DNA from 4 places in the Kluyvera sichuanensis genome. Region 4 is predicted to be linked to each of the others. Evidence: predicted binding sites of a transcription regulator. Region 4 holds the regulator's gene; each other region holds the start of a gene.

Region 1 (5,513 bases), 2.5 Mb from region 4:
TGTCGGCGGCCAGCGCCACCTGCTGCAGATAGGGAAGATCCACCGGGCGCCCCCCTTCGGTGGTGCCCAGATAGCGCCCATCGCCGTGGGTTGGTAGGAACCAGAAGATATTGATGTTCTCAGCGGCTTGTACGGTCATTATCCATTTCCTTTATAACTATATTTGGTATTTATAGAAGCGGTTATTTAAGTCAGTTATAAAGAGATTAGCGAAATGCGTGCCAGTTTTTTGAAGAGAAAATAACGTTTTAATTCATTGAGTTATAGAAATCATTTTCACAACAAGGTTGTTGCAAATGCAACACCGCATCGGCAAAAGTTGCTGCAATGGCGACAAATCCCGCCTTCCCCCCTCTGGCAAATTCAGCGCGCAAAAGATACCGTCCAGACAGGAATTAGCTGGAGGCTCACCATGCTCAACGCAGAACTCACATCATCAGGCCCGGAGCTGGTTGACCCCGCTTCACAGGCCTTTCAGAAGGTGCTCAATCGGCTCGCCCCAACCGACGCCACGGTACTTATCATCGGCGAAACCGGCACCGGTAAAGAGGTGGTGGCGCGCTATCTGCATCGTCATAGCCCGCGCGCCAACGCGCCGTTTCTGGCGGTGAACTGCGGGGCGTTAACCGAGTCGCTAGCAGAGTCAGAACTGTTCGGTCATGAAAAAGGCGCGTTCAGCGGCGCGACGCACCGCCATCAGGGCTGGTTTGAGGCGGCAGAGGGCGGCACCCTGCTGCTCGATGAAATTGGTGAGCTGAGCCCGGCGCTACAGGTCAAGCTACTGCGCGTCCTTCAGGAACGGGAAATTACCCGCGTCGGATCGCATAAGCCCGTTCGTATCAACGTCCGGGTGATTGCGGCGACGCATGTCGATCTTCAGCGCGCCATTCAGGAACGGCGCTTTCGTGAGGATCTCTTTTATCGCCTGAACATCGCCGCCGTTAACCTGCCGCCGCTGCGCCAGCGAAAACAGGATATCCCGGTGCTGGCCGATCACTTTATCCAGCGCTATGCCCGTCGACTCGGGCGCACCGAGCAGAAAATTGCCCCGGAAACGCTGGCAATGATGCTGGACTATCCCTGGCCGGGTAATATCCGCGAGCTGGAAAACACGCTGCATAATGCGGTATTGCTGAACCCCGATTTATGGCTACTGCCGGAACATCTGCGGCTTACGCCAGCCACGTCATCCCCCCAGCCTGCGCAGGAAGAGAGCGATGAGCTGACGGCCTTTATGCACCGTCAGCTTCAGACGCACAGCGGCGCGCTGTACGACCGTATGCTGCGGGCGATGATCCACACCGCCATGAGTCAAAGTGACAACAACCAAAGCCAGGCGGCCTCGTTGCTCGGCATGAGCCGTCACACGCTGCGTACACAGTTGGCGCATCTGGGGGTGATTAAGCAGCGGCGTAAACCCGGCGAGCTGCCGCCGCCTGCCCCGCGCGAACGCGAGTTGCGTATTGGCTACCAGCGCTTTGGCAATCTTGGCGTGCTGAAAGCGCGTCAGCTGCTGGAACAGTCGTTTGCTGATTTAGGGGTGAACGTGCTGTGGAGTGAATATCCCGCAGGCCCGCAGCTACTGCAGGCGCTGGGTAATGATGAGATAGATTTTGGTACCACTGGCGAAGCGCCGCCAATTTTCGCCCAGGCGAAGGACAACTCGCTGCTGTACGTCGCCTGGGAGCCTCCTGCCCCACGCAGCGTCGCGATGGTGGTGCCGCATGACAGCGATATCCGCTCGCCGGAGCAGCTCAAAGGCAAACGCATTGCGCTGAACAAAGGTTCCAACGTGCACTGGCTGCTGGTACAGATTCTGGAAGAGGCCGGGCTGGGGCTGGACGACGTGAAAGTGGTCTACGCGCCGCCCAAGTATCCTCTAACCGCCAGCGACTACCTGGCGGCAGACGCGTGGATGATGTGGGACCCGGTACTGAGCGCGGCGGAACGCAGCGGCACGCTACGGGTGCTGGCGACCGGCGAAGGACGGGTCAATAACCATCAGTTTTATATTACCCGTCGTCAGTACGCGCAGCATAACGAAGAGATCATCGCCGGGATCGTGGCGGCGCTGGTGAAAACCGGCAGGTTTATCGACCGTCATCGTCATGAAGCGGCACAGCTGTTGGCGAGTGAGCTGGGGCTGGATACCGGATCGCTGGCCTGCGCGCTGGCGCGACGTAGCCATCAGACCCGTGAGATGGATATGCAGGCAATACGCGCGCAGCAGACCATCGCTGACCGCTTCTACGCACTGGGCCTGCTGAACAGGCCCGTGGCGGTCAGAGAAGCGCTCTGGTATGCCAAAGCGCGGCTGATTGAACCGTGGGCGGCGGCTTAATGCTGTTTGAAGGTAGCGATGGGCTTCGGTGCAATGCCGAAGTCCTCTTTCAACTGCTGCTTGCTCTTCATCACCATTTGGCCCTGGGTATCGATGGTCATATGCTGAGCATCTTGGTTGTTGCGTGACTGCCAGAGCATCACCAGCTGTAAACAGTTCTCTTTCTGTTCCGCGGTTAACGCCACGCCGTCAGGCCATTTTCCCAGCTCCACCGCAGTGGCGAGACGCTGGTAAATTTCCGGCGTCATCGTCTCGATCATTTGCTCAATACTCATGCCCCGCTCCTTTTTTCAGGAATAATTTGCTGAATCGTTTCTTCAACCCTTAGTGGCATCGCCGTTTTCGTCATCCGTGAAGCTCAGCGACGCCGAGTTGACGCAAAAACGTTCGCCAGTCGGCTGCGGACCGTCAGGGAAAACGTGCCCAAGGTGCGCGTCGCAATTTCCACAACGGATTTCAGTACGTTGCATGCCGTGGGAGTAATCATTGAGATAACGGATGGCCGTATCGCTCACCGGCTCATAAAAACTCGGCCAGCCGCATCCAGAATCAAACTTGCTTTGGGAATGAAATAACGGCGCGTCACACACCAGGCAGTGGTAAATCCCATCGCGCTTGTTGTGCAGTAAACGCCCGGTAAACGGCGGTTCTGTGCCATGTTTCTGGGTGACATAGAACTGCATTTCACTGAGGGTATTTTTCAGTTCTTCTGGGGTGGGTTTCTTCACCATTTTGCTCACATCTCACTATGAAAAATACATTCGCCAGACGATTCTAACAAAACATTAACAATGAAGCCTGAACTTTTGTTCTAAACTTAATCGGCGTGAAAAGGCAGCCGGGTAATTGTGACTTAAATCACATTTTTATCTTCTGCGCCCTTTAAAATCCCCGGCGCCGCCCTCATGTGGTTTCAAGCTCATAGGAAGAGTGAGACACGTCAGTCGACCAAAGCTTAGGCAGAGGATTGATTTGTCGCAATGATTGACACGATTCCGCTTGACGCTGCGTAAGGTTTTTGTAATTTTACAGGCAACCTTTTATTCACTAACAAATAGCTGGTGGAATATATGACTATCAAAGTAGGTATCAACGGTTTTGGCCGTATCGGTCGCATTGTTTTCCGTGCTGCTCAGGAACGTTCTGACATCGAGATCGTTGCAATCAACGATCTGTTAGACGCAGACTACATGGCTTACATGCTGAAATATGACTCCACTCACGGCCGTTTCAACGGTACCGTTGAAGTGAAAGACGGTCATCTGATCGTTAACGGTAAAAAAATCCGTGTTACCGCTGAGCGTGATCCGGCTAACCTGAAGTGGAACGAAGCAGGCGTTGACGTTGTTGCTGAAGCAACTGGTCTGTTCCTGACTGACGAAACCGCTCGTAAGCACATTGCTGCTGGCGCGAAAAAAGTTGTTCTGACTGGTCCTTCCAAAGACAACACCCCTATGTTTGTTAAAGGCGCTAACTTTGACAAATACGAAGGCCAGGACATCGTTTCTAACGCATCCTGCACCACCAACTGCCTGGCACCGCTGGCTAAAGTTATCAACGACAACTTCGGCATCATCGAAGGTCTGATGACTACTGTTCACGCGACCACCGCTACTCAGAAAACCGTTGATGGCCCGTCTCACAAAGACTGGCGCGGCGGCCGCGGCGCAGCTCAGAACATCATCCCATCCTCTACCGGTGCTGCTAAAGCAGTAGGTAAAGTACTGCCAGAACTGAATGGCAAACTGACTGGTATGGCGTTCCGCGTTCCAACCCCTAACGTGTCCGTAGTTGACCTGACCGTTCGTCTGGAAAAAGCTGCTTCTTATGAAGAAATTAAGAAAGCAATCAAAGCTGCTTCCGAAGGCGCAATGAAAGGCGTTCTGGGCTACACCGAAGACGACGTTGTATCTACCGATTTCAACGGTGAAGTTTGCACTTCCGTATTCGATGCTAAAGCGGGTATCGCTCTGAACGACAACTTCGTTAAACTGGTTTCCTGGTACGACAACGAAACTGGTTACTCTAACAAAGTACTGGACCTGATCGCTCACATCTCCAAATAAGTTGAGATGAGAATCTGATCCAAAAAGGCGACTTCGGTCGCCTTTTTTTATGGCCAAAAATCTTAAAACACCAAGGATTGCATCATGATTAACACAATTTTCGCTCTCCCGGTCATTGAACAGCTTACCCCTGTCCTCTCCCGTCGTCAGCTTGATGAGCTGGAGCTTATCGTTGTAGACCACCCAAAAGTGAAAGCCTCCCTCGCCTTCCAGGGCGCGCACCTGCTCTCCTGGAAACCAGCGGGCGAAGAAGAAGTACTGTGGCTGAGCAACAACACTCCGTTCAAAGACGGCGTGGCGCTGCGCGGCGGCGTACCAATCTGCTGGCCATGGTTTGGCCCAGCAGCTCAACAAGGTTTCCCGGCGCACGGCTTTGCTCGTAATCTGCCGTGGGAGCTGAAAGCCCATAACGAAGACGACAACGGCGTAGTGCTGACCTTCGAACTGAAAAGCAGCGATGCAACCCGTCAATACTGGCCGCACGAGTTCACCCTGCTCGCTCGCTTCAAGCTGGGTAAAACCTGCGAGATGGAACTGGAAGCGCACGGTGAGTTCGAAACCACCACTGCGCTGCACACCTACTTCAACGTTGGCGATATTCACGCAGTGAAAGTCAGCGGCCTCGGCGACCGTTATATCGACAAAGTGCAGAACGCTGAAATTGGCGAATTGAGCGACGGCGTTCAGACCTTCCCGGATCGTACCGACCGCGTGTACCTGAACCCGGAAGCATGCAGCGTGATCAGCGATACTTCTCTGAACCGTACCATCGACGTCATCCACCACCACCACGTCAACGTCGTTGGCTGGAACCCAGGCCCAGCGCTGTCCGTCAGCATGGCCGATATGCCGGATGATGGTTACAAAACCTTCGTCTGTGTCGAAACTGCCTGCGCCAGCGCAACGCAGAAAGCCACCGAAGAAAAACCGGCTCGCCTGAGCCAGACCATCCGCGTCGTTAAACGCTAATTCCCTCCCCCTATCTCTCGCCGGGCAATAGCACATTGCCCGGCGCTTTTCTTCTACCACGCATCAACGAACTTATTTAATCCAATAAAGTTACCGGTAACATCACCTGGATCAAGCAGACTGAAACATCCTGAAAT
Region 2 (5,513 bases), 800 kb from region 4:
TTTTCGGGATGCGCCCTTCCCCGACAATCCCGGAGAGCGCCACGGCATCGGTCGGAGACAGCACGGCAGCCAGCGCAAAGGCTGGAATCAGCGGAATACCCGGCACAATCCAGTAGATCAGGAAGCCAATCCCCACTACCGTCACCAGCACTAACGCCAGCGCCAGCCCGAGGATCTCTCGCCCATGCTCAATAAACTCACGGGTCGGCGTTTTCCAGCCGTCGGCAAACAGCAGCGGCGGGATAAACAGAACGAGGAACAGTTCCGGGTCAAATTCAACGTGCAAACCAAACGTCGGCCACGCCAGCAGCGCGCCGATGGCGATTTGCATTAATGGAAGTGGGATCTGGAAGGGCATTACGCGCGTAACCACCCCGGAGAGCGAAACCACAAGGGTCATGATGAGTATGGTAAAGAATATTTCCATGCGTTCCCTGTTTACAGCGTTGTCTTATTATTCAAAACATGAAGCGTCGTGCTTCCGAGTTTACGTTACCCAGATTAACGCAAAAGGAAACGAGAGGTGGCTGAAAATAGAAAAAAAGTCCGGACGCGTAGCCCGGCCAAGCCACAAATAAAAAACCCGCCATCAGGCGGGTTTTTTGTACGGCAGTGGCGAGATTAAATCGCCCAACCGCCCGCATAGAACACCACCAGCGCCGCCGCAATAATCACGGTGCCGATGTTCAGCTTACGCCATTCGCCAGAAACCACGCGGCCAATCACCAGGGTCGCGAAGCCAATCATGATGCCGGTAACGATGTTACAGGTCAGCACGATCATCACAGCGGTGATAAGCCCGGACATCGCGTCAACAAAGTCGTTAAAGTCGATGCGCGCCACGTTGCTCAGCATCAGCAGGCCGACGTACATCAGCGCTGGTGCGGTGGCATAGCCTGGAACCAGGTAAGAGAGCGGAGAGAGGAACAGAATCAGCAGGAACAGGATGCCGACGGTGATCGCCGTTAAACCCGTTTTACCGCCTGCCGCCGTACCCGCTGCGGATTCGATATAGACCGCTGCCGGGGATGCGCCCACAACTGCCGAGAACACGCTGCTCAGGGAGTCAGTGGTCAGCGCTTTGCCGCCATTGATGATCTGGCCGTCTTTATCCAACAGGTTTGCCTGACCGGCTACCGCACGGATAGTCCCGGTGGCGTCAAACACCGCGGTCATCACCAGCGCCAGCACGCTTGGCAGCACAACCGGATTCAGCGCGCCCATAATATCAAGGCTGCCGATCAGCGAGTTGCCTTTGTCATCGCTCAGCGATGGCATGGCGAACACGCCGGAGAAGTGCACGTTTGGATCGAAAATCAGGCCGACGATGGAGACACCGATGATGGTCAGCAGAATGCCGCCCGGTACCTTCAGTTTCTCCAGACCGATGATCATCGCCAGACCGACCAGCGTCATAATGACCGGGAAGCTATCGAACTGACCCAGCGCAACCGGCAGGCCGTCCAGTGGGTTTTTCACTACCATGCCAACGCCGTTCGCGGCGATCAGCAGCAGGAACAGGCCGATACCAATGCCCGTACCGTGCGCAATGCCCTGCGGCAGATTGCGCAAAATCCAGCTACGGATACCGGAGGCAGAAATGATGGTAAACAGTACACCCATCAGGAATACCGCGCCCAGCGCAACCGGAATACTGATGTGCTGGCCCAGCACCAGGCTGAAAGCGGTGAAGGCGGTCAGTGAGATTGCACAGCCGATCGCCAGCGGCAGGTTTGCCCACAGGCCCATCACGATAGAACCGACACCGGCCACCAGGCAGGTCGCCACAAAGACCGCTGCCGGTGGGAAACCGGCTTTACCCAGCATGCCCGGCACCACGATCACCGAGTAAACCATCGCCAGGAAGGTAGTGAGACCGGCGACAATCTCCTGACGAACGGAGCTACCACGTGCAGAAATTTTAAACCAGGCGTCTAACGAACCGCCGGTACGCGCTGAAGGCGTAGACATAGAAAACATCCCCTGAGAGTTTTTATCATTCGTTCGTCTGCGTGGTGGAACATCCACTTCCAGCTAAGCGTCATCTCCATGTGCTACTTGCGGCAATAGGGGAGCCACAAAAAAGCAAACGATTAACTCCGCGCAGACAAAACGATATTCGGAATTCCTTACCCTCGGCGTGTGCGAGATAAGGTTGGCCCGCTCATTTTCGGCGTAAGATGCGTCCGAAATTTGAAGGCAAACGATTATCTGGCTTTTATGCCCCTTTTTTCAACAGAAGTTTGCCCTGGTTTATGAAAATTAACGAATGCCGATGAAGAATTGCTCAACCCATGCGCAAACGTTATCGTCCATGCGCAATCCGGCAACATTTCTATGGCAAAAATGTCGCAATTTTCCGGAGAGGAATGCATAAGGATTATTCTTCTTCCAGCAAACGCGCCCCGGTCCCTTCTTCCCCCAGTTTATCGCCGGGGTTACGCAGCGGGCAGTCGCGCAACGACATACAGCCGCAGCCGATGCAGCCGTCAAGCTGGTCACGCAGCGCCTCCATGGCGTGAATGCGTTTATCCAGCTCTTCGCGCCACTGGGTAGTGAGATGCTTCCAGTCTTTTGGCCCGAGGGTATGGTTTTCCGGCAGCACGCTGAACGAGTCGCCGATAGTCGCCAGCGGAATGCCGAGGCGCTGGGCAATTTTAATGATCGCCACATAGCGCAGCACGTCGCGCTTATAGCGCCGCTGATTGCCACTGTTGCGTGTGCTGTGGATCAGCCCTTTGCTTTCATAAAAATGTAACGCAGAGACCGCAACCCCAGTTCGTTTCGCTACTTCGCCGGGTGATAACAGCGTTTTTATGCGCGTCGTCTTTTTTTCCATAATCCGCTTTACCTCAAGTTAACTTGAGGAATTATACTCGCCGACAGAACAGAAATCGACGCAAAAATAGACAACGGGGAGAGCCTTATGTCCCATCGGGAAATTATTCAAACGCTAATTGAATGGATAGATGAACATATCGATCAACCGCTTAATATCGACATCGTGGCCCGTAAGTCCGGCTACTCGAAGTGGTATCTGCAAAGAATGTTCCGCACCGTGATGCATCAGACGCTGGGTGACTACATCCGCCAGCGACGCCTGCTGCTTGCCGCAGAGGCGCTACGCACCACCCAGCGGCCTATCTTTGATATCGCCATGGATCTCGGCTACGTTTCGCAACAGACCTTCTCACGCGTATTCCGCCGCGAGTTTGACCGCACGCCGACGGACTACCGCCACCAGATCTCCGCTTAATCCGCATTCAGGCTGCTGCACCGCGTGTGGCGGCCTTACCCATGCTTACAGGATGGTTATTGGATTGACAAAAATCCTGCGTTTACCTCTGGTGAATAAAACAACAAACGTGATATAGTTCACATAACGAGATGAAACAGAAACACTGTTTCACTCAATTTGTGAATGCCTTCAGATAGCCAGAGCGCCCAGTGCCTCATTACACAAGTGCTGTCAGGGCAGCTTGTTGTTTATCTCTGAGGAAAAGGTCCCATGCTTTCACTTACCGCAGGCGTTACGCTGTTACGCTGGCCGTTAACCAGCGCCGTGCTGATGTTCGTTGCTAGTACCCTGAAAATCAAACTCCGTAAAGCCGACTACATCGGCCTGGGCGCTATTTGCAGCATGCTGGGTCTTGCGGCCGCCTGCTGGTTTGCCACCAGCCTGTTAGGGATTACTCTGGTCGAGATTTCCACTATCTTTAACAATATCAAAGATGTGATGGTTGAAGTGATGAGCCAGACGCCGCCAGAATGGCCGGTCGCGCTCTATTAATTGCAGAAAACCCCGCCACGGCGGGGTTTTTTATTGTCTGAATGCGGCTATTCCCCGTCTAAGGCCAACGCAATACGCCGGGCCGCTTTTTTAAGTTTGTCCTGCCACTCCCCCACGTTGCTTTGCGCAAAATGTTGAGTCGATGAGACCAGCGCCAGCGCGGCGCAGTGCTCTTTTGGCGCAAAACGCAGCGGCACCGACAGCGATGACACCCCCGCCGCCAACTCTTCATCCGCCCGGTAGCACCCCGCTTTGCGAATTTGCAGCATCCGTTTCAGGAACGCCTCTTCCGTGTCGCCTAATCCTGCCCTCAGCACCTCTTCACGAAAGCGTTCGTACAGCCCACGCTGCTGCTTCGAGGTTTGGTTGGCGATAACCACTTTTGGCGCGCTGCCGGAAAACATCGGGCGCGGACGGCCTCGGCCGTAAATCAACGCAATGTCCTGAGTCGAGGACTCGTGATGCAGGTCGAGAAACACATCGCCATCAAGCCTGGAGAGCGTGCAATGACAACCCGTCTGCTTCACTAGCTCACGCATCTGCGGGATGCTGGCTGCCAGCAGCGGGTCGGTGCTGCGGATGACATAATCCAGCAGGGTGATGCGTGGCCCCAGCGCATAATAGCCACCGTTAAAGCGCTGCAGCAGGCCAGTGTGCATCAGCTCTTTCAGGTAGCGATAGCCGGTGGGCGTGGAGCATCCCAGCGCTTCCACGATACGGTCGGCTTCCCACACGGGGCGTTCTGCAGTGAACAGGTCAAGTACCGACAGCATCCGATTCAGGCTGGTCATTATGTCTCTCCATGGCACAAAATGTGCATTGTAGCCGTTGCCATCGATGCTAACCAGATAGCGGCCTCCGACGGCCTGAAAAAGCCATACTCCTGCCAGGTTTTTTAGCCATCTTCTACTAAAATTGACGGATGCGCCTTGCGGAGTGCCGCACCATGAACGCCATCCCTTTTCATCGCCTCATTACCGTCTGTTTAAGCGCCCTGCTGCTGTCCACCCCGGCTTATGCCGCCCCCAAACCGGATGAACAAAGCGATGCGCTGGAAGTGAATATCGAAAGCATCATGCAGCCGTGGAAAGGCGACCTGCCCGGCATGCTTGACCGTCGCGTGATTCGCGTTTTAACCACTTACAGTAAAACCTTCTTTTTTATCGACAAAGGACAGCAGCGCGGCGCGACGCACGATATTTTCGCCGCCTTTGAGCGCAGCCTGAACGCACAGCTAGCAAAGGATAAGAAGCTTAAGCAGAAGCATCTGAAGGTGCGGATTATTTTTGTGCCGGTGACCCGCGATAACCTGTTTACCGCGCTCAACGAGGGAAAAGGCGATATCGCCGCCGCTAACCTGACCATCACACCGTCCCGCCAGCAGGCGGTTGCCTTTACTGATCCTATCTATAACGATATCAAGGAGCTGCTGATTTCCGGCCCCGCGTCACCGCAGGTTAACAACCTGGATGACCTTTCCGGAAAAACGGTGTTTGTGCGTAAATCGTCGAGCTATTACGAGAGCCTGACCGCGCTCAACGCGCAGTTCGTCAAAGCGGCAAAACCACCGGTCATCATCAAAGCCGCCCCGGAGGCGTTGGAGGATGAAGATCTGCTGGAGATGCTCAACGCCGGGCTGATCCCGCTGACGGTGGTTGATCATCACAAGGCGGTTTTCTGGCAGCAGGTCTTCCCCAAAATTCAGGTGCATGAGGATGTGGTG
Region 3 (5,513 bases), 1.5 Mb from region 4:
CCGGTTGACCATCAATGTAAATCTGCCCGCCGCTCAAGCGGGTGCCGCCGAAGATCCCCTTCATCAGTTCACTTCGCCCAGCCCCCACCAGACCGAACAGACCGACGATTTCACCGCTGCGTACCGCCAGCGATATTGGCGTACGCACGCCCGGCGCTTTAACCTGCTCGAGACGCAGACGCACTTCGCCATATTCACGCGGCTGCCAGCCGTAGATATCGCCGATTTCGCGCCCGACCATCGCCTGCACCAATCGGTCGTGGCTTACCGTCTGCATATCATCAAAGGTGCAAACATAACGGCCATCTTTAAACACGGTTATCGCATCGCTAAGCGCAAAGATCTCCTCCATACGGTGGGAGACATAGACGATCACCCGCCCCTCTTTGCGCAGCTCGCGGATCACCCGAAACAGGTTGTCGATCTCACGCGCCGAGAGCGAACTGGTGGGTTCATCAAAGGCGATAACCTTGGCGTTACGCGCCAGCGCCTTGGCAATCTCCACCATCTGCCACTGGCCGATGGAGAGATATTTCAACGGGGTATCAGGGTCAATATCCAGCCCCAGATGCTCCAGCTGCAGACGCGCTTCATAGTTTAAGAGTGAGCGATTAACGAAGCCGCCTCGGCTCGGCAATTGCCCAAGGTAGATATTTTCCGCCACGGTCATTTCCGGGACGAGATGCAGTTCCTGGTAAATAATGGCGATACCTGCGTTCAGCGCCGCAGTGGTATCGGCAAAAGAAATCTCTTCTCCGCGCAGCAGCAAAGACCCGGAGGTCGGCGCGTAGTTGCCGCTGAGAATTTTCAGCAGCGTCGATTTTCCGGCACCGTTCTCCCCCATCAACGCATGCACCTGGCCGCTATAGCAATCGAAGCTAATGTCGGACAGCGCCTTAACGCCGGGGAAGGTTTTACTGATACCGCGGAAAGAGAGATAAGGGGTCGACTGTTGCATCGCAACCTCCACAATGACACAACTCGTCTCCCTCCGCCGTTGCGAAGGGAGCGCTATCAGGACTCAGAGGCCTTTTTTCGCCAACTCTTCTTTGAAGTTATCGCGAGTAATCAGCACCACGTCGGTCACCGCGGTAAATTTCGGTGGTTCCGCGCCTTTCTGTACCCAGTTGTAGAGCAGTTCACTGGTCTTATAGCCGTGGATATCCGGGCTTGGCAGCAGTGAGCCAAAGAAGCCGGTCGCCTGCGCTTTTGACAGTTCGTTCACCGCATCGACGCCGTTAATACCGATACCAATGACGTTCGCCGCTTTAAAGCCCTGGCCTTCCGTCGCGCGGACGCCGCCCAGCACGGTGTTGTCGTTCATCCCGATAATCAGCCACTGTTTCACTTCCGGATGCTGTACCAGCAGGGAGTTACCAGCATCGAAAGCGCCAGGGATATCGTTAGATTTGGTTGGGACCTGATAGATCTGTTTTTCCGGGAAGCCCGCGGCTTTCAGGGCATCCATTGAGCCGGTGGTACGACGACGCGCCGTATCCAGTTCGTTGGCGGTAATCGCCATCACGCCGGTGGTTTTGACATCCCAGCCGCGCTTTTGCATCTCTTTATAGAGTTCCTGCCCCTGACGCGCGCCGATTTCACTGGCGGCCATCATCACCAGCGGCACATCTTCCATCGGTTTGCCTTTGGCATTGACGAACTGGTCATCGACGGTAATCACCTTCATGTCATAACCGCGCGCCTTCGCTACGATGGCTGGCCCCAATTTTGGGTCCGGCGTACAGATAACGAAGCCTTTCGCCCCGCTGGCCGCCAGGCTGTCGATCGCATTCAGCGTTTTCTCTCCGTCCGGCACGGCAATTTTAATCACGTCAAAGCCGAGGTCTTTACCGGCCTTATCGGCAAACTTCCATTCCGTCTGGAACCAGGGTTCCTCCGGTTGCTTCACTAAAAAACCGAGCTTGAGATTTTCGGCCATAGCCGATTGTGACATAACCGCTGCCAGACCAATGGCCGCCAGCGCTTTGGTAAATTTGTGCATGGTTAACTCCAGCCTTAATGTTCTTTTATGTAGGGAAAATCAAATAGGTGATTTAAATTAGACATAAAACAATGTATTAGCTGTTTTATTAACAGCGTTAACGTTGTTGAAACATTAATAGCCAGGAATTGGCTTTGCAGAAGAGAGCGGCATCACACGGCAGAATTACAGTAAAGTGATGCATATATTCAGCAAATAAGTACATATAAGACGCGTGAATTGTCAGACAATTCACGCGGGGGAATAGCAGATATCTCTATATCAGCAGCGGGAATATCCCTTTAGGCGGAATTCGCGCAGTATTACCAACGGTAATAGATATGCTCGGCGTGATCGCGCACCGGCGCTTCATCACCCAGCAGGCGGGCCGAAACGGTAAAGGCGAAATCAAAGACGTGACCGAAGCCTTTGCCGCTGATCAGGTTGCCATCTTCCACAACCGGCGCATCAACGTATTCGCCGTTTTTGACGTCCTGCCATAAATCACCGGAGCAGACGTAACGACGCCCCTTCAGCAGATCGTTACCTGCTAATACACGTGCTGCCGCTGAGCAGATTGGGCAGATCAGTTTGCCGGTCGCATCGTGAGCGGCGACAAATTTAACCACGTCTTTATTCGCCGCCAGATTCACGCTTCCCTGTGGGCCGCCCGGCAGAACCACCGCGTCATACAGCGTATCGAGACGTTCTGCCAGCGTCGCATCAGCGACCATCGGAATATCGTGATAGCTCACTACCGCGCGAGATTCGGCGCACGATACCAGTTCAACGCCGATGTGCAAACGGCGCAGAATATCGATAGTGACAATCGCTTCCCCTTCTTCAAAGCCTGGGGCCAGCAGTACAGCAACCTGTTTCATTTTAACTCCTGTCATTTGAAATCAACGAGTCTTCCCTGAAGCGACGAAACGGGAAGGACTTTACGTAGTTTTTATTACCGAGAACATAATCCTCTAGCCTGCTAATACCAAAAATGATCTAAAACAAATTGAACATCATTCTGATATTTAATACAGCCATCTGAAAATACGCGATTTAGTTAGCATTTATTATTCGTAAAATGCCATTCATAGTAAATAATACGTATTTCATTCGTTATTACCGAATGCAGCAATAAAAACAAGATCACGATCACACTTTTAAGTGCATACGTTGCAATAGCAATCTCTTATGTTAACAAAGCCTTACAGAGAATATACATATTCGTTATATCCACTATTAATCATAGCGTTACGAGAATGTCTTCTTTCCTTGTTAGTTATTCACAATATAGGTTGTAACGAAACGTAAAAAGCAGTTCGTGAGACTTTTCTTATATCCATACTAAGAGTATTCTTTTATTCGACCGGGCGATATTATATCCCCCGGTCGGACGCAAGGACTACAGGTAATATGTAGTCACACTCAAACGCGGAAATAGCGCATGGTTGGCAGCTATTACGCACTATGCGATGTCACGCGTGTCGTTCCTACCAGTAATAAGGATATTTGTATGGCAGTTCCAGGAATGGTTCAAAAGCTTAATGCACAGATGAATCTTGAATTTTCTGCATCTAATCATTATTTGCGTTTGAGCGAGTGGTGCTCAGAACATCGGCTGAATGGAACCGCGACGTTTCTACGTTCACGGGCACAGTCCAGCGTAACGCAGATGATGCGGGTGTTCGATTATATGAAGAAATCTGGCGCTTATCCGGTGGTTAAGGCTTTTGAAACTTGCGAAGATAAATGTGCCACCCTCGAAGATCTTTTCCTTAAAACTCTCGAAGACCACCACCAGCGTGCGTCTACGTTGTCAGAATTAACTGAACAAGCGAAAGTGCTTCATGACGATAGCACCCTGAGTTTCCTGAACGCACTGGAAGAAGAACAGGAACAGGATGGTATCTTGCTGAAGACAATTCTGGATGAAGTTCGCAGCGCGCGTAAAGCGGGCCTGTGTATTCAGCAAACCGATCAGCATCTGCTGAATATTGTTTCTCAACAGCACCATTAATTGAATTCATAAGGGCGGGATCGCCGCCCTTATTTCAGGCGTATTCAGGGCGCTCTGCCCTGATACCTCACCGCGTATTAGTGCGTTGCGTCCTGCGGCGTAAACTTCAGCTCAATCAGCGCAATCGCTTTCTGAATCGCACGCATCGTCACCGGGTCGGCCCCTGCCGGATGGGTGGTAAAATCGATGGTTTTCAGCTGGCTCGCCATTTTTTCACGGACTTCAACCGGGGCGATAACGTCAATAACGTCGAGGATCTGTTTGATAACGAGCTGGCAGGCCACGACATCGGATACCAGTTCATCGTTCGGGGTCAGGTTCTGAGACATTTTTTGCTCCTATTTTGCGGAGCGTAATAGTAACCTACTTTCGCAGAAGATAAAAAAACCTGCCGTGGCAGGTTTTTTTATCAGAACATAGCGCCTGGCGGTACGTCTTTGAAAGTTTTGCAGTAGTTCTCAAACATGCTTTTGAGGATTTTACGCATGCGCTGTTTCATGTTGATGCTCCGGTTTGTTATGCAGGTGTTATTGTCTTTACGCACATAATATGACCGCCATCACAAAAATCAACCATTTTGAGAGTTGAATCACGCTATTTTTATCGATTGCGTTAAATTTATAAAAAATTTGTTATAGAAATCTACCACTTACCAAATCTACAAAAGCTATAAATTTTAAAAATTATTTTGATAGGGTAAAACAACAATGAGTGAGCCTCTCCAGGCCCAGGCGAGCCGCGGGGTATCCCCTGCTGCGCTGCTTGTGGCCGGTGCATTCTTTATGGAGTTCCTGGATGGCACGGTGATTGCCACCGCCCTTCCTGATATGGCGAAAACTTTTGGCGTAGAAGCCGTTGACCTGAACATCGGCATCAGCGCCTACCTGATCACCCTCGCCGTGCTTATCCCCGCCAGCGGCTGGATTGCCGATCGCTTCGGTGCCAGGACGATCTTCAGTCTGGCGCTGGCGATCTTCACCGTCTCCTCCGTCTTCTGCGGCCTGGCGACCAGCGCCCACAGTTTCGTGGCGATGCGCATTTTACAAGGCGTCGGCGGCGCGCTAATGGTGCCGGTTGGGCGACTTGCCGTCCTGCGCACCACGCCTAAGCATCTGCTGATTACCGCCATCGCCACCCTGACCTGGCCCGCGCTCATTGCGCCGATCATCGGGCCACCGCTGGGCGGGTTTATCACCAAGGTCGCCGACTGGCGCTGGATCTTCTTTATTAACGTGCCGCTCGGCATCATCGCGATTCTGCTGGCGCTGCGTATTATCCCGAACATTCGCGACGATGAGCGTCGGCCTTTCGACCTACCGGGCTTTGTGGCGACCTCAGTCTCGATGGTGAGCCTGGTGTATGCCATGGAGCTGCTGGGAGCGGAAAAAATGCAGGGCGGATTAATCGTCGCGCTGCTGGTTATTGGCGCCGCGACCTTCTATTACGCCCTGCGCCATTTCCGCCGCAGCCCGTCACCGATGATCCGCATGGATGCGCTGCAGGTGCCCACGTTCC
Region 4 (5,513 bases):
TTTGAGGTGACGGCCCGCAGTGAAACGGGGGAGATTATGGGTATCCGCCATCGTGAATGGGATCTGGAAGGGGTGCAGTTCCACCCGGAAAGTATTCTCAGTGAGCAAGGCCACGCGCTACTGGCAAACTTCCTCACGCGATAGTAGTTGCCATGACGTGATTTTTTATGCATATTTTGTGGATAAATTCTCACAATCATTGCTTCATCGTTTGCAGAAGGGCATGACATGGAAACCAAAAAACCTGCTATTACCCGCGCGACCTTCGATCAGGTCATTTTGCCAATCTATGCACCGGCTGAATTTATTCCGGTGAAAGGTAAAGGGAGCCGCGTGTGGGATCAGCAAGGCAAAGAGTACGTTGATTTCGCGGGCGGTATCGCGGTGACCGCGCTGGGCCACTGTCATCCGGCACTGGTTGAAGCGCTAAAAACCCAGGGCGAAACGCTGTGGCACACCAGTAACGTTTTCACCAACGAGCCGGCGCTGCGTCTGGGCCAGAAGCTGGTAGACGCGACCTTTGCCGAGCGCGTGGTGTTTATGAACTCCGGGACGGAAGCGAACGAAACCGCCTTTAAGCTGGCGCGCTACTACGCATCCACTCGTCATAGCCCGTACAAAACGAAAATCATCGCTTTCCATAATGCCTTCCATGGCCGTTCGCTGTTTACCGTCTCCGTTGGTGGGCAGCCGAAGTATTCCGATGGCTTTGGCCCGAAACCTGCCGATATCGTCCACGTGCCGTTTAACGATCTGCATGCAGTAGAAGCGGTGATCGATGACCATACCTGCGCCATCGTGGTTGAGCCGATTCAGGGCGAAGGCGGCGTGCTGGCGGCGACCCCTGAGTTCTTACAGGGCCTGCGCGCCCTGTGCGATAAGCATCAGGCGCTGCTAGTGTTTGATGAAGTACAAAGCGGCATGGGGCGTACCGGTTCACTGTTTGCCTATATGCACTATGGCGTAACACCAGATATCCTCACCAGCGCCAAAGCGCTGGGCGGCGGCTTCCCGGTGAGCGCGATGCTGACCACCAACGACATTGCCAGCGCATTCCACGTCGGCTCACACGGCTCCACCTACGGCGGTAACCCGCTGGCCTGTGCGGTAGCGGGTGCGGCATTCGATATTATCAACACCCCAGAAGTGCTGAACGGCGTAAATGCCAAACGCGAGCGCTTTGTGCAGCATCTGCAGCAGATCAACGCGAAGTACGATGTCTTTAGCGATGTGCGCGGTATGGGGTTGCTGATTGGCGCGGCGCTGAACGAGAAATACAAAGGCCGGGCGCGTGATTTCCTCTACGCGGCGGCGGACGTTGGCGTGATGGTACTGAACGCAGGGCCGGATGTGATGCGCTTTGCGCCATCGCTGGTGGTGGAAGAGGCGGATATCGACGAAGGGATGCAGCGCTTCGCTCAGGCGGTCGCTAAAATCGTTAGCTAGCCCGTCGTTTTAACCAGCCGCCATGACGGGGGCGCTGTCGCCAGGCCACCGACGAGATGGTGTGCATGGTGCTCAGATGCCCCAGAATACGCTGAAGATGCTGTTCCATGGTGCTTAACGGCCCGTGGGACAGCGCGTCCGGCGACTCCATAATATTCACTTCACCGCTACTTCCCGCCTCATCGTACTCCAGACGCTGCTGACAGCGCTGAAGGGCAACCTCACAGGATTCCAGATACTGCTGCGCCAGATCCGGCGTCAGCATATTGTGCTCGCGCGCCAGCGTGGTCATGGCATTAATGTGCTCGACGATAAACTGACTATGGGTGACCCACAGCTTCATATCTGCCAGATAACGCGAGTTGAAGCCCGGCTCCTGCATGGCCTGATTCAGCGTGTTGAAGAGCGTGTTGTGTGCCTGGTTGACGCGCATCCGCTGGTAGGCAAGCTTCGGTGCCTGCGGGTCGGGGCTTAAGATGAGACGAATGGCCTCCTGGTCTGCCTCCAGCGCCGCCTGAGCGTTTTGCCGCAGCTGGCCGCTTTGCCACTGTGGCCAGAGCCAGATCATGCCGCCAAAGGCAATCAGGCAGCCGATGATGGTGTCGATAAAGCGGGCGACGATGAACTGCTCGCCGTTCAGCGTCAGAATCTGCAGGGTATACACGGCAGTGATAGTAAAGCCAACGGTGGCCCAGCCGTAGTGGCGACGGATGATCAGGTAACTCCCCAGCGTGACGATAAGCATGCCTGTCAGCGCCAGCCCTTCCGGCGCATGGAAGTGCAGGACGACGGCGGCAATCACCAGCCCCGCCAGCGTGCCCGCCGCGCGGTGGAATATACGTACGCGGGTTGCGCCGTAGCCGTTCTGCGTGACCAGCAGCACCGTCATCAGGATCCAGTAAGGCTTCGGTAGGTGCAGCGCTGCGCCCATCAGGCTGGCGATGCTCAGCATCACGCTGAGCCGGGCGGCGTTGCGCAGGGCCGGGGATTTCAGCGACAGGTAGTTTTTAAGCGCCGGGAATAGCGGCAGGCGGCGCTGTTTATCGGCCATCAGGTCACGCGGGTAGAGCGGTCGCTGGGAGCGCAGCACGCGGGCGATACGGCTGAAGTGCCAGGCGCAGAACTGGCCGACCGGGTTATCCGGATGCTGGTCGGCAATTTTTTCCAGCGCGCCGATCTGCTTATCCATATTGAAGCGAGTCGGGTAGCGGTGATAGAGAATATCGTCTGCCAGTACCCTCAGGCGTGCCGCGACGGTCTGGGCGTTCCAGCGGATCACCGCTTCGGCGTGGCTGCGTTCAACCAGCTTTTGTACCTCTTCCGGTTGGTGCAGGCTGACGGAGATATGCTCCTGTAAATCGAGCCCCACCTGGAAGGCGCGCAGCAGGCGCTTGTAGTCGTTGTGCTGGTTAGCCGCAAGCATGTGCAACTGCTGATAGCATTGGGAAATCAGATCCACCACTTTCTGCTGGCGAGTCAGCAGCGGCGGCAGCGCGGTGCTCGGGTCGGTGTGCTGGGTCAGCAGGCTATATTTAGCCTCGCAGTATTCGGCAAGCTGGCGATAGAGCAGGCTCAGCGATTCCCGCAGCGGCTGTTCGCGCCACATCCAGAACCACCACCAGTTAAACAGCCCGTACCAGAGCGTGCCCAGCGCGTAGAGCAGCAATGGCTCCCAGATGGGCATATTACCCGCCAGGCTTAGGGTAAAGATGGAAGCAATCAGCGAGGCAGGCAGCAGCCGCCCGTGCAGCGCGCTGATTTCCGCCGTGACGCCCAGCAGCAGCGCCAGCCCGGTGAGAATCAACGGTAGGGAAATGTCGTGTTCCAGCAGCAGCTGTACGGCAAGGCTACAGCCAGCAAACAGGCAGCCGCCAATAATCAGGCGCTTAAAAAAGCGTTTATGCGGCGTGTCGAGGCCAGCGATATTGCAGCAGGCGGGCACTAAGGAGAACAGCAGACCTTGCTGGAGGTGGCCGAGAAGCAGCCCGATGGCAACCGGCAGGCATAACACCAGCGTTTGCCGCAGTGCATAGTTGACTTCCGGGTGGTAAATCAGCCTGCGCCACATAGGGGGAAAACAAAAATGGCGTATTGCTTTCACAATACGCCATTTTGGGCCGGATTAGCGGGTACCGTAAACGACAATGGTTTTGCCGTGCGCGGAGATCAGGTTCTGATCTTCCAGCATTTTCAGAATACGGCCCACGGTTTCACGGGAGCAGCCAACGATCTGACCGATTTCCTGACGGGTGATTTTAATCTGCATACCGTCTGGGTGGGTCATCGCATCAGGCTGTTTTGCCAGGTTCAGCAGGGTCTGTGCGATACGACCGGTAACGTCCAGGAAGGCCAGGTTACCGACTTTTTCGGAAGTGACCTGCAGACGACGCGCCATCTGAGAAGAGAGACGCATCAGAATGTCCGGGTTAACCTGGATCAGCTGACGGAATTTTTTATAAGAGATTTCAGCAACTTCACAAGCGGTTTTTGCTCGTACCCATGCGCTGCGTTCCTGGCCTTCTTCGAACAGACCCAGCTCGCCGATAAAATCGCCCTGGTTGAGGTAAGAGAGGATCATCTCTTTGCCTTCTTCGTCCTTGATGAGTACAGCCACGGAGCCTTTTACGATGTAATACAGCGTCTCTGCTTTTTCACCCTGGTGAATCAGCGTGCTCTTCGATGGGTACTTATGAATATGGCAATGAGACAAGAACCATTCGAGAGTAGGGTCTGTTTGCGGTTTGCCAAGCACCATGCGCGGTTATCCTCTGTTATAAGCTCTTCCCAGCGGCAAAAACATTGCAGCCACTGGTTGCAATAGTATCCTTCCCGTTACCTGGGAAGTCGGCTGTCGAATAGGGTCGCAGCCTGTAATGTGATGTCCTCTGCATACATGCAGTACGTTTATGTATTACCGTAGCATCCTGACTGTTTTAGCATAGCTTTTGCCGTGTGTCTCCTGGTGTCTCGCTTCAGCATGACGTCGATCGCCTTCCATTGCGAGAATTGTTATGTGCGCGTAATCTGAGAAGAAAATTGCAACCTGGGAGTTAAATATTATGCAAGCGCGTGTGAAATGGGTTGAGGGGTTAACCTTCCTCGGTGAGTCAGCTTCAGGCCACCAAATTTTGATGGACGGTAACTCTGGCGATAAAGCGCCAAGCCCGATGGAAGTGGTGCTGATGGCCGCCGGCGGTTGCAGCGCGATTGACGTGGTCTCCATCCTGCAAAAAGGTCGCAATGACGTGACCGACTGCGAAGTGAAGCTCACCTCCGAGCGTCGTGAAGAAGCCCCGCGTCTGTTTACGCACATCAACCTGCACTTTATCGTCACCGGTAAAGCGTTGAAGGATGCGGCGGTATCGCGTGCGGTCGATCTCTCTGCTGAGAAATACTGCTCGGTTGCGCTGATGCTCGAAAAAGCGGTGAACATCACTCACTCTTACGAAGTGATTGAAGGCTGATTACATGCCAGACGTAGCCCGGCCGAACGTAGTAACGCCGGGGCCATTCCCGGCGTCGGTGCTCGCGCGCCTCGTCCGGGCTACCTGGTCTTGATGCTAGTTCCGACCTTCCATCAGACGCTGCACCAGCGGCGTCATGATTAATTCCATCGCCAGCCCCATCTTCCCACCGGGAACGACCAGCGTATTCATATGCGAGATAAATGAACCCTGCAACATGGCCAGTAGCCACGGGTAGTCGATGTGGTCGAGATTACGGAAGTGAATCACCACGAAACTCTCGTCCAGCGACGGAATGCTTTTGGCCGCAAATGGGTTAGAGGTGTCGACCGTCGGCACGCGCTGGAAGTTGATATGAGTGCGGGAGAACTGCGGGGTAATGAAGTTGATGTAGTCTTCCATCGACCGCACCACCGAATCCATCACTGCCTCACGAGAGTGACCGCGCTCGCTGGTGTCGCGGATCATCTTCTGAATCCACTCCAGGTTAACAATCGGTACCACGCCGACCAACAGATCAACATGGCGAGCCACATCGTGCTGCGGGGTAACGACGCCACCGTGCAGTCCTTCATAGAACAGCACATCGGTCGGTTCCGGCAG

The links. Region 4 encodes CRP, which controls carbon source genes, mostly activating them, when cyclic AMP is high. Its sites were predicted from a motif close to ATGTGANNNNNNTCACAT; they were not measured.
Region 1: the regulator CRP is predicted to act here: its motif matches at 3,188-3,205, upstream of msrB (peptide-methionine (R)-S-oxide reductase MsrB).
Region 2: the regulator CRP is predicted to act here: its motif matches at 3,364-3,381, upstream of AB2B48_RS19645 (YjcB family protein).
Region 3: the regulator CRP is predicted to act here: its motif matches at 2,143-2,160, upstream of AB2B48_RS08970 (arabinose ABC transporter substrate-binding protein).

The regions. Positions count from the first base shown of each region.
Region 1 is NZ_CP162271.1:745,529-751,041, reverse strand. It holds gene ssuD (FMNH2-dependent alkanesulfonate monooxygenase) at 1-139, opposite strand, end outside; gene AB2B48_RS03680 (aliphatic sulfonate ABC transporter substrate-binding protein) at 413-2,341, shown strand; gene AB2B48_RS03675 (YeaC family protein) at 2,338-2,616, opposite strand; gene msrB (peptide-methionine (R)-S-oxide reductase MsrB) at 2,659-3,072, opposite strand; gene gapA (glyceraldehyde-3-phosphate dehydrogenase) at 3,412-4,407, shown strand; gene AB2B48_RS03660 (D-hexose-6-phosphate mutarotase) at 4,492-5,376, shown strand.
Region 2 is NZ_CP162271.1:4,094,231-4,099,743, reverse strand. It holds gene AB2B48_RS19665 (Na+/H+ antiporter) at 1-427, opposite strand, end outside; gene AB2B48_RS19660 (NCS2 family permease) at 622-1,971, opposite strand; gene soxR (redox-sensitive transcriptional activator SoxR) at 2,381-2,839, opposite strand; gene soxS (superoxide response transcriptional regulator SoxS) at 2,927-3,256, shown strand; gene AB2B48_RS19645 (YjcB family protein) at 3,509-3,790, shown strand; gene AB2B48_RS19640 (IclR family transcriptional regulator) at 3,838-4,581, opposite strand; gene AB2B48_RS19635 (lytic transglycosylase F) at 4,737-5,513, shown strand, end outside.
Region 3 is NZ_CP162271.1:1,813,791-1,819,303, forward strand. It holds gene araG (L-arabinose ABC transporter ATP-binding protein AraG) at 1-958, opposite strand, end outside; gene AB2B48_RS08970 (arabinose ABC transporter substrate-binding protein) at 1,022-2,002, opposite strand; gene AB2B48_RS08975 (DJ-1/PfpI family protein) at 2,305-2,862, opposite strand; gene AB2B48_RS08980 (non-heme ferritin-like protein) at 3,495-3,998, shown strand; gene AB2B48_RS08985 (DUF2766 family protein) at 4,076-4,327, opposite strand; gene azuC (stress response protein AzuC) at 4,408-4,497, opposite strand; gene AB2B48_RS08995 (MFS transporter) at 4,706-5,513, shown strand, end outside.
Region 4 is NZ_CP162271.1:3,294,499-3,300,011, reverse strand. It holds gene pabA (aminodeoxychorismate synthase component 2) at 1-144, shown strand, start outside; gene AB2B48_RS15995 (bifunctional acetylornithine/succinyldiaminopimelate transaminase) at 229-1,446, shown strand; gene AB2B48_RS15990 (YccS/YhfK family putative transporter) at 1,439-3,514, opposite strand; gene crp (cAMP-activated global transcriptional regulator CRP) at 3,569-4,201, opposite strand; gene AB2B48_RS15980 (OsmC family protein) at 4,506-4,910, shown strand; gene AB2B48_RS15975 (phosphoribulokinase) at 5,007-5,513, opposite strand, start outside.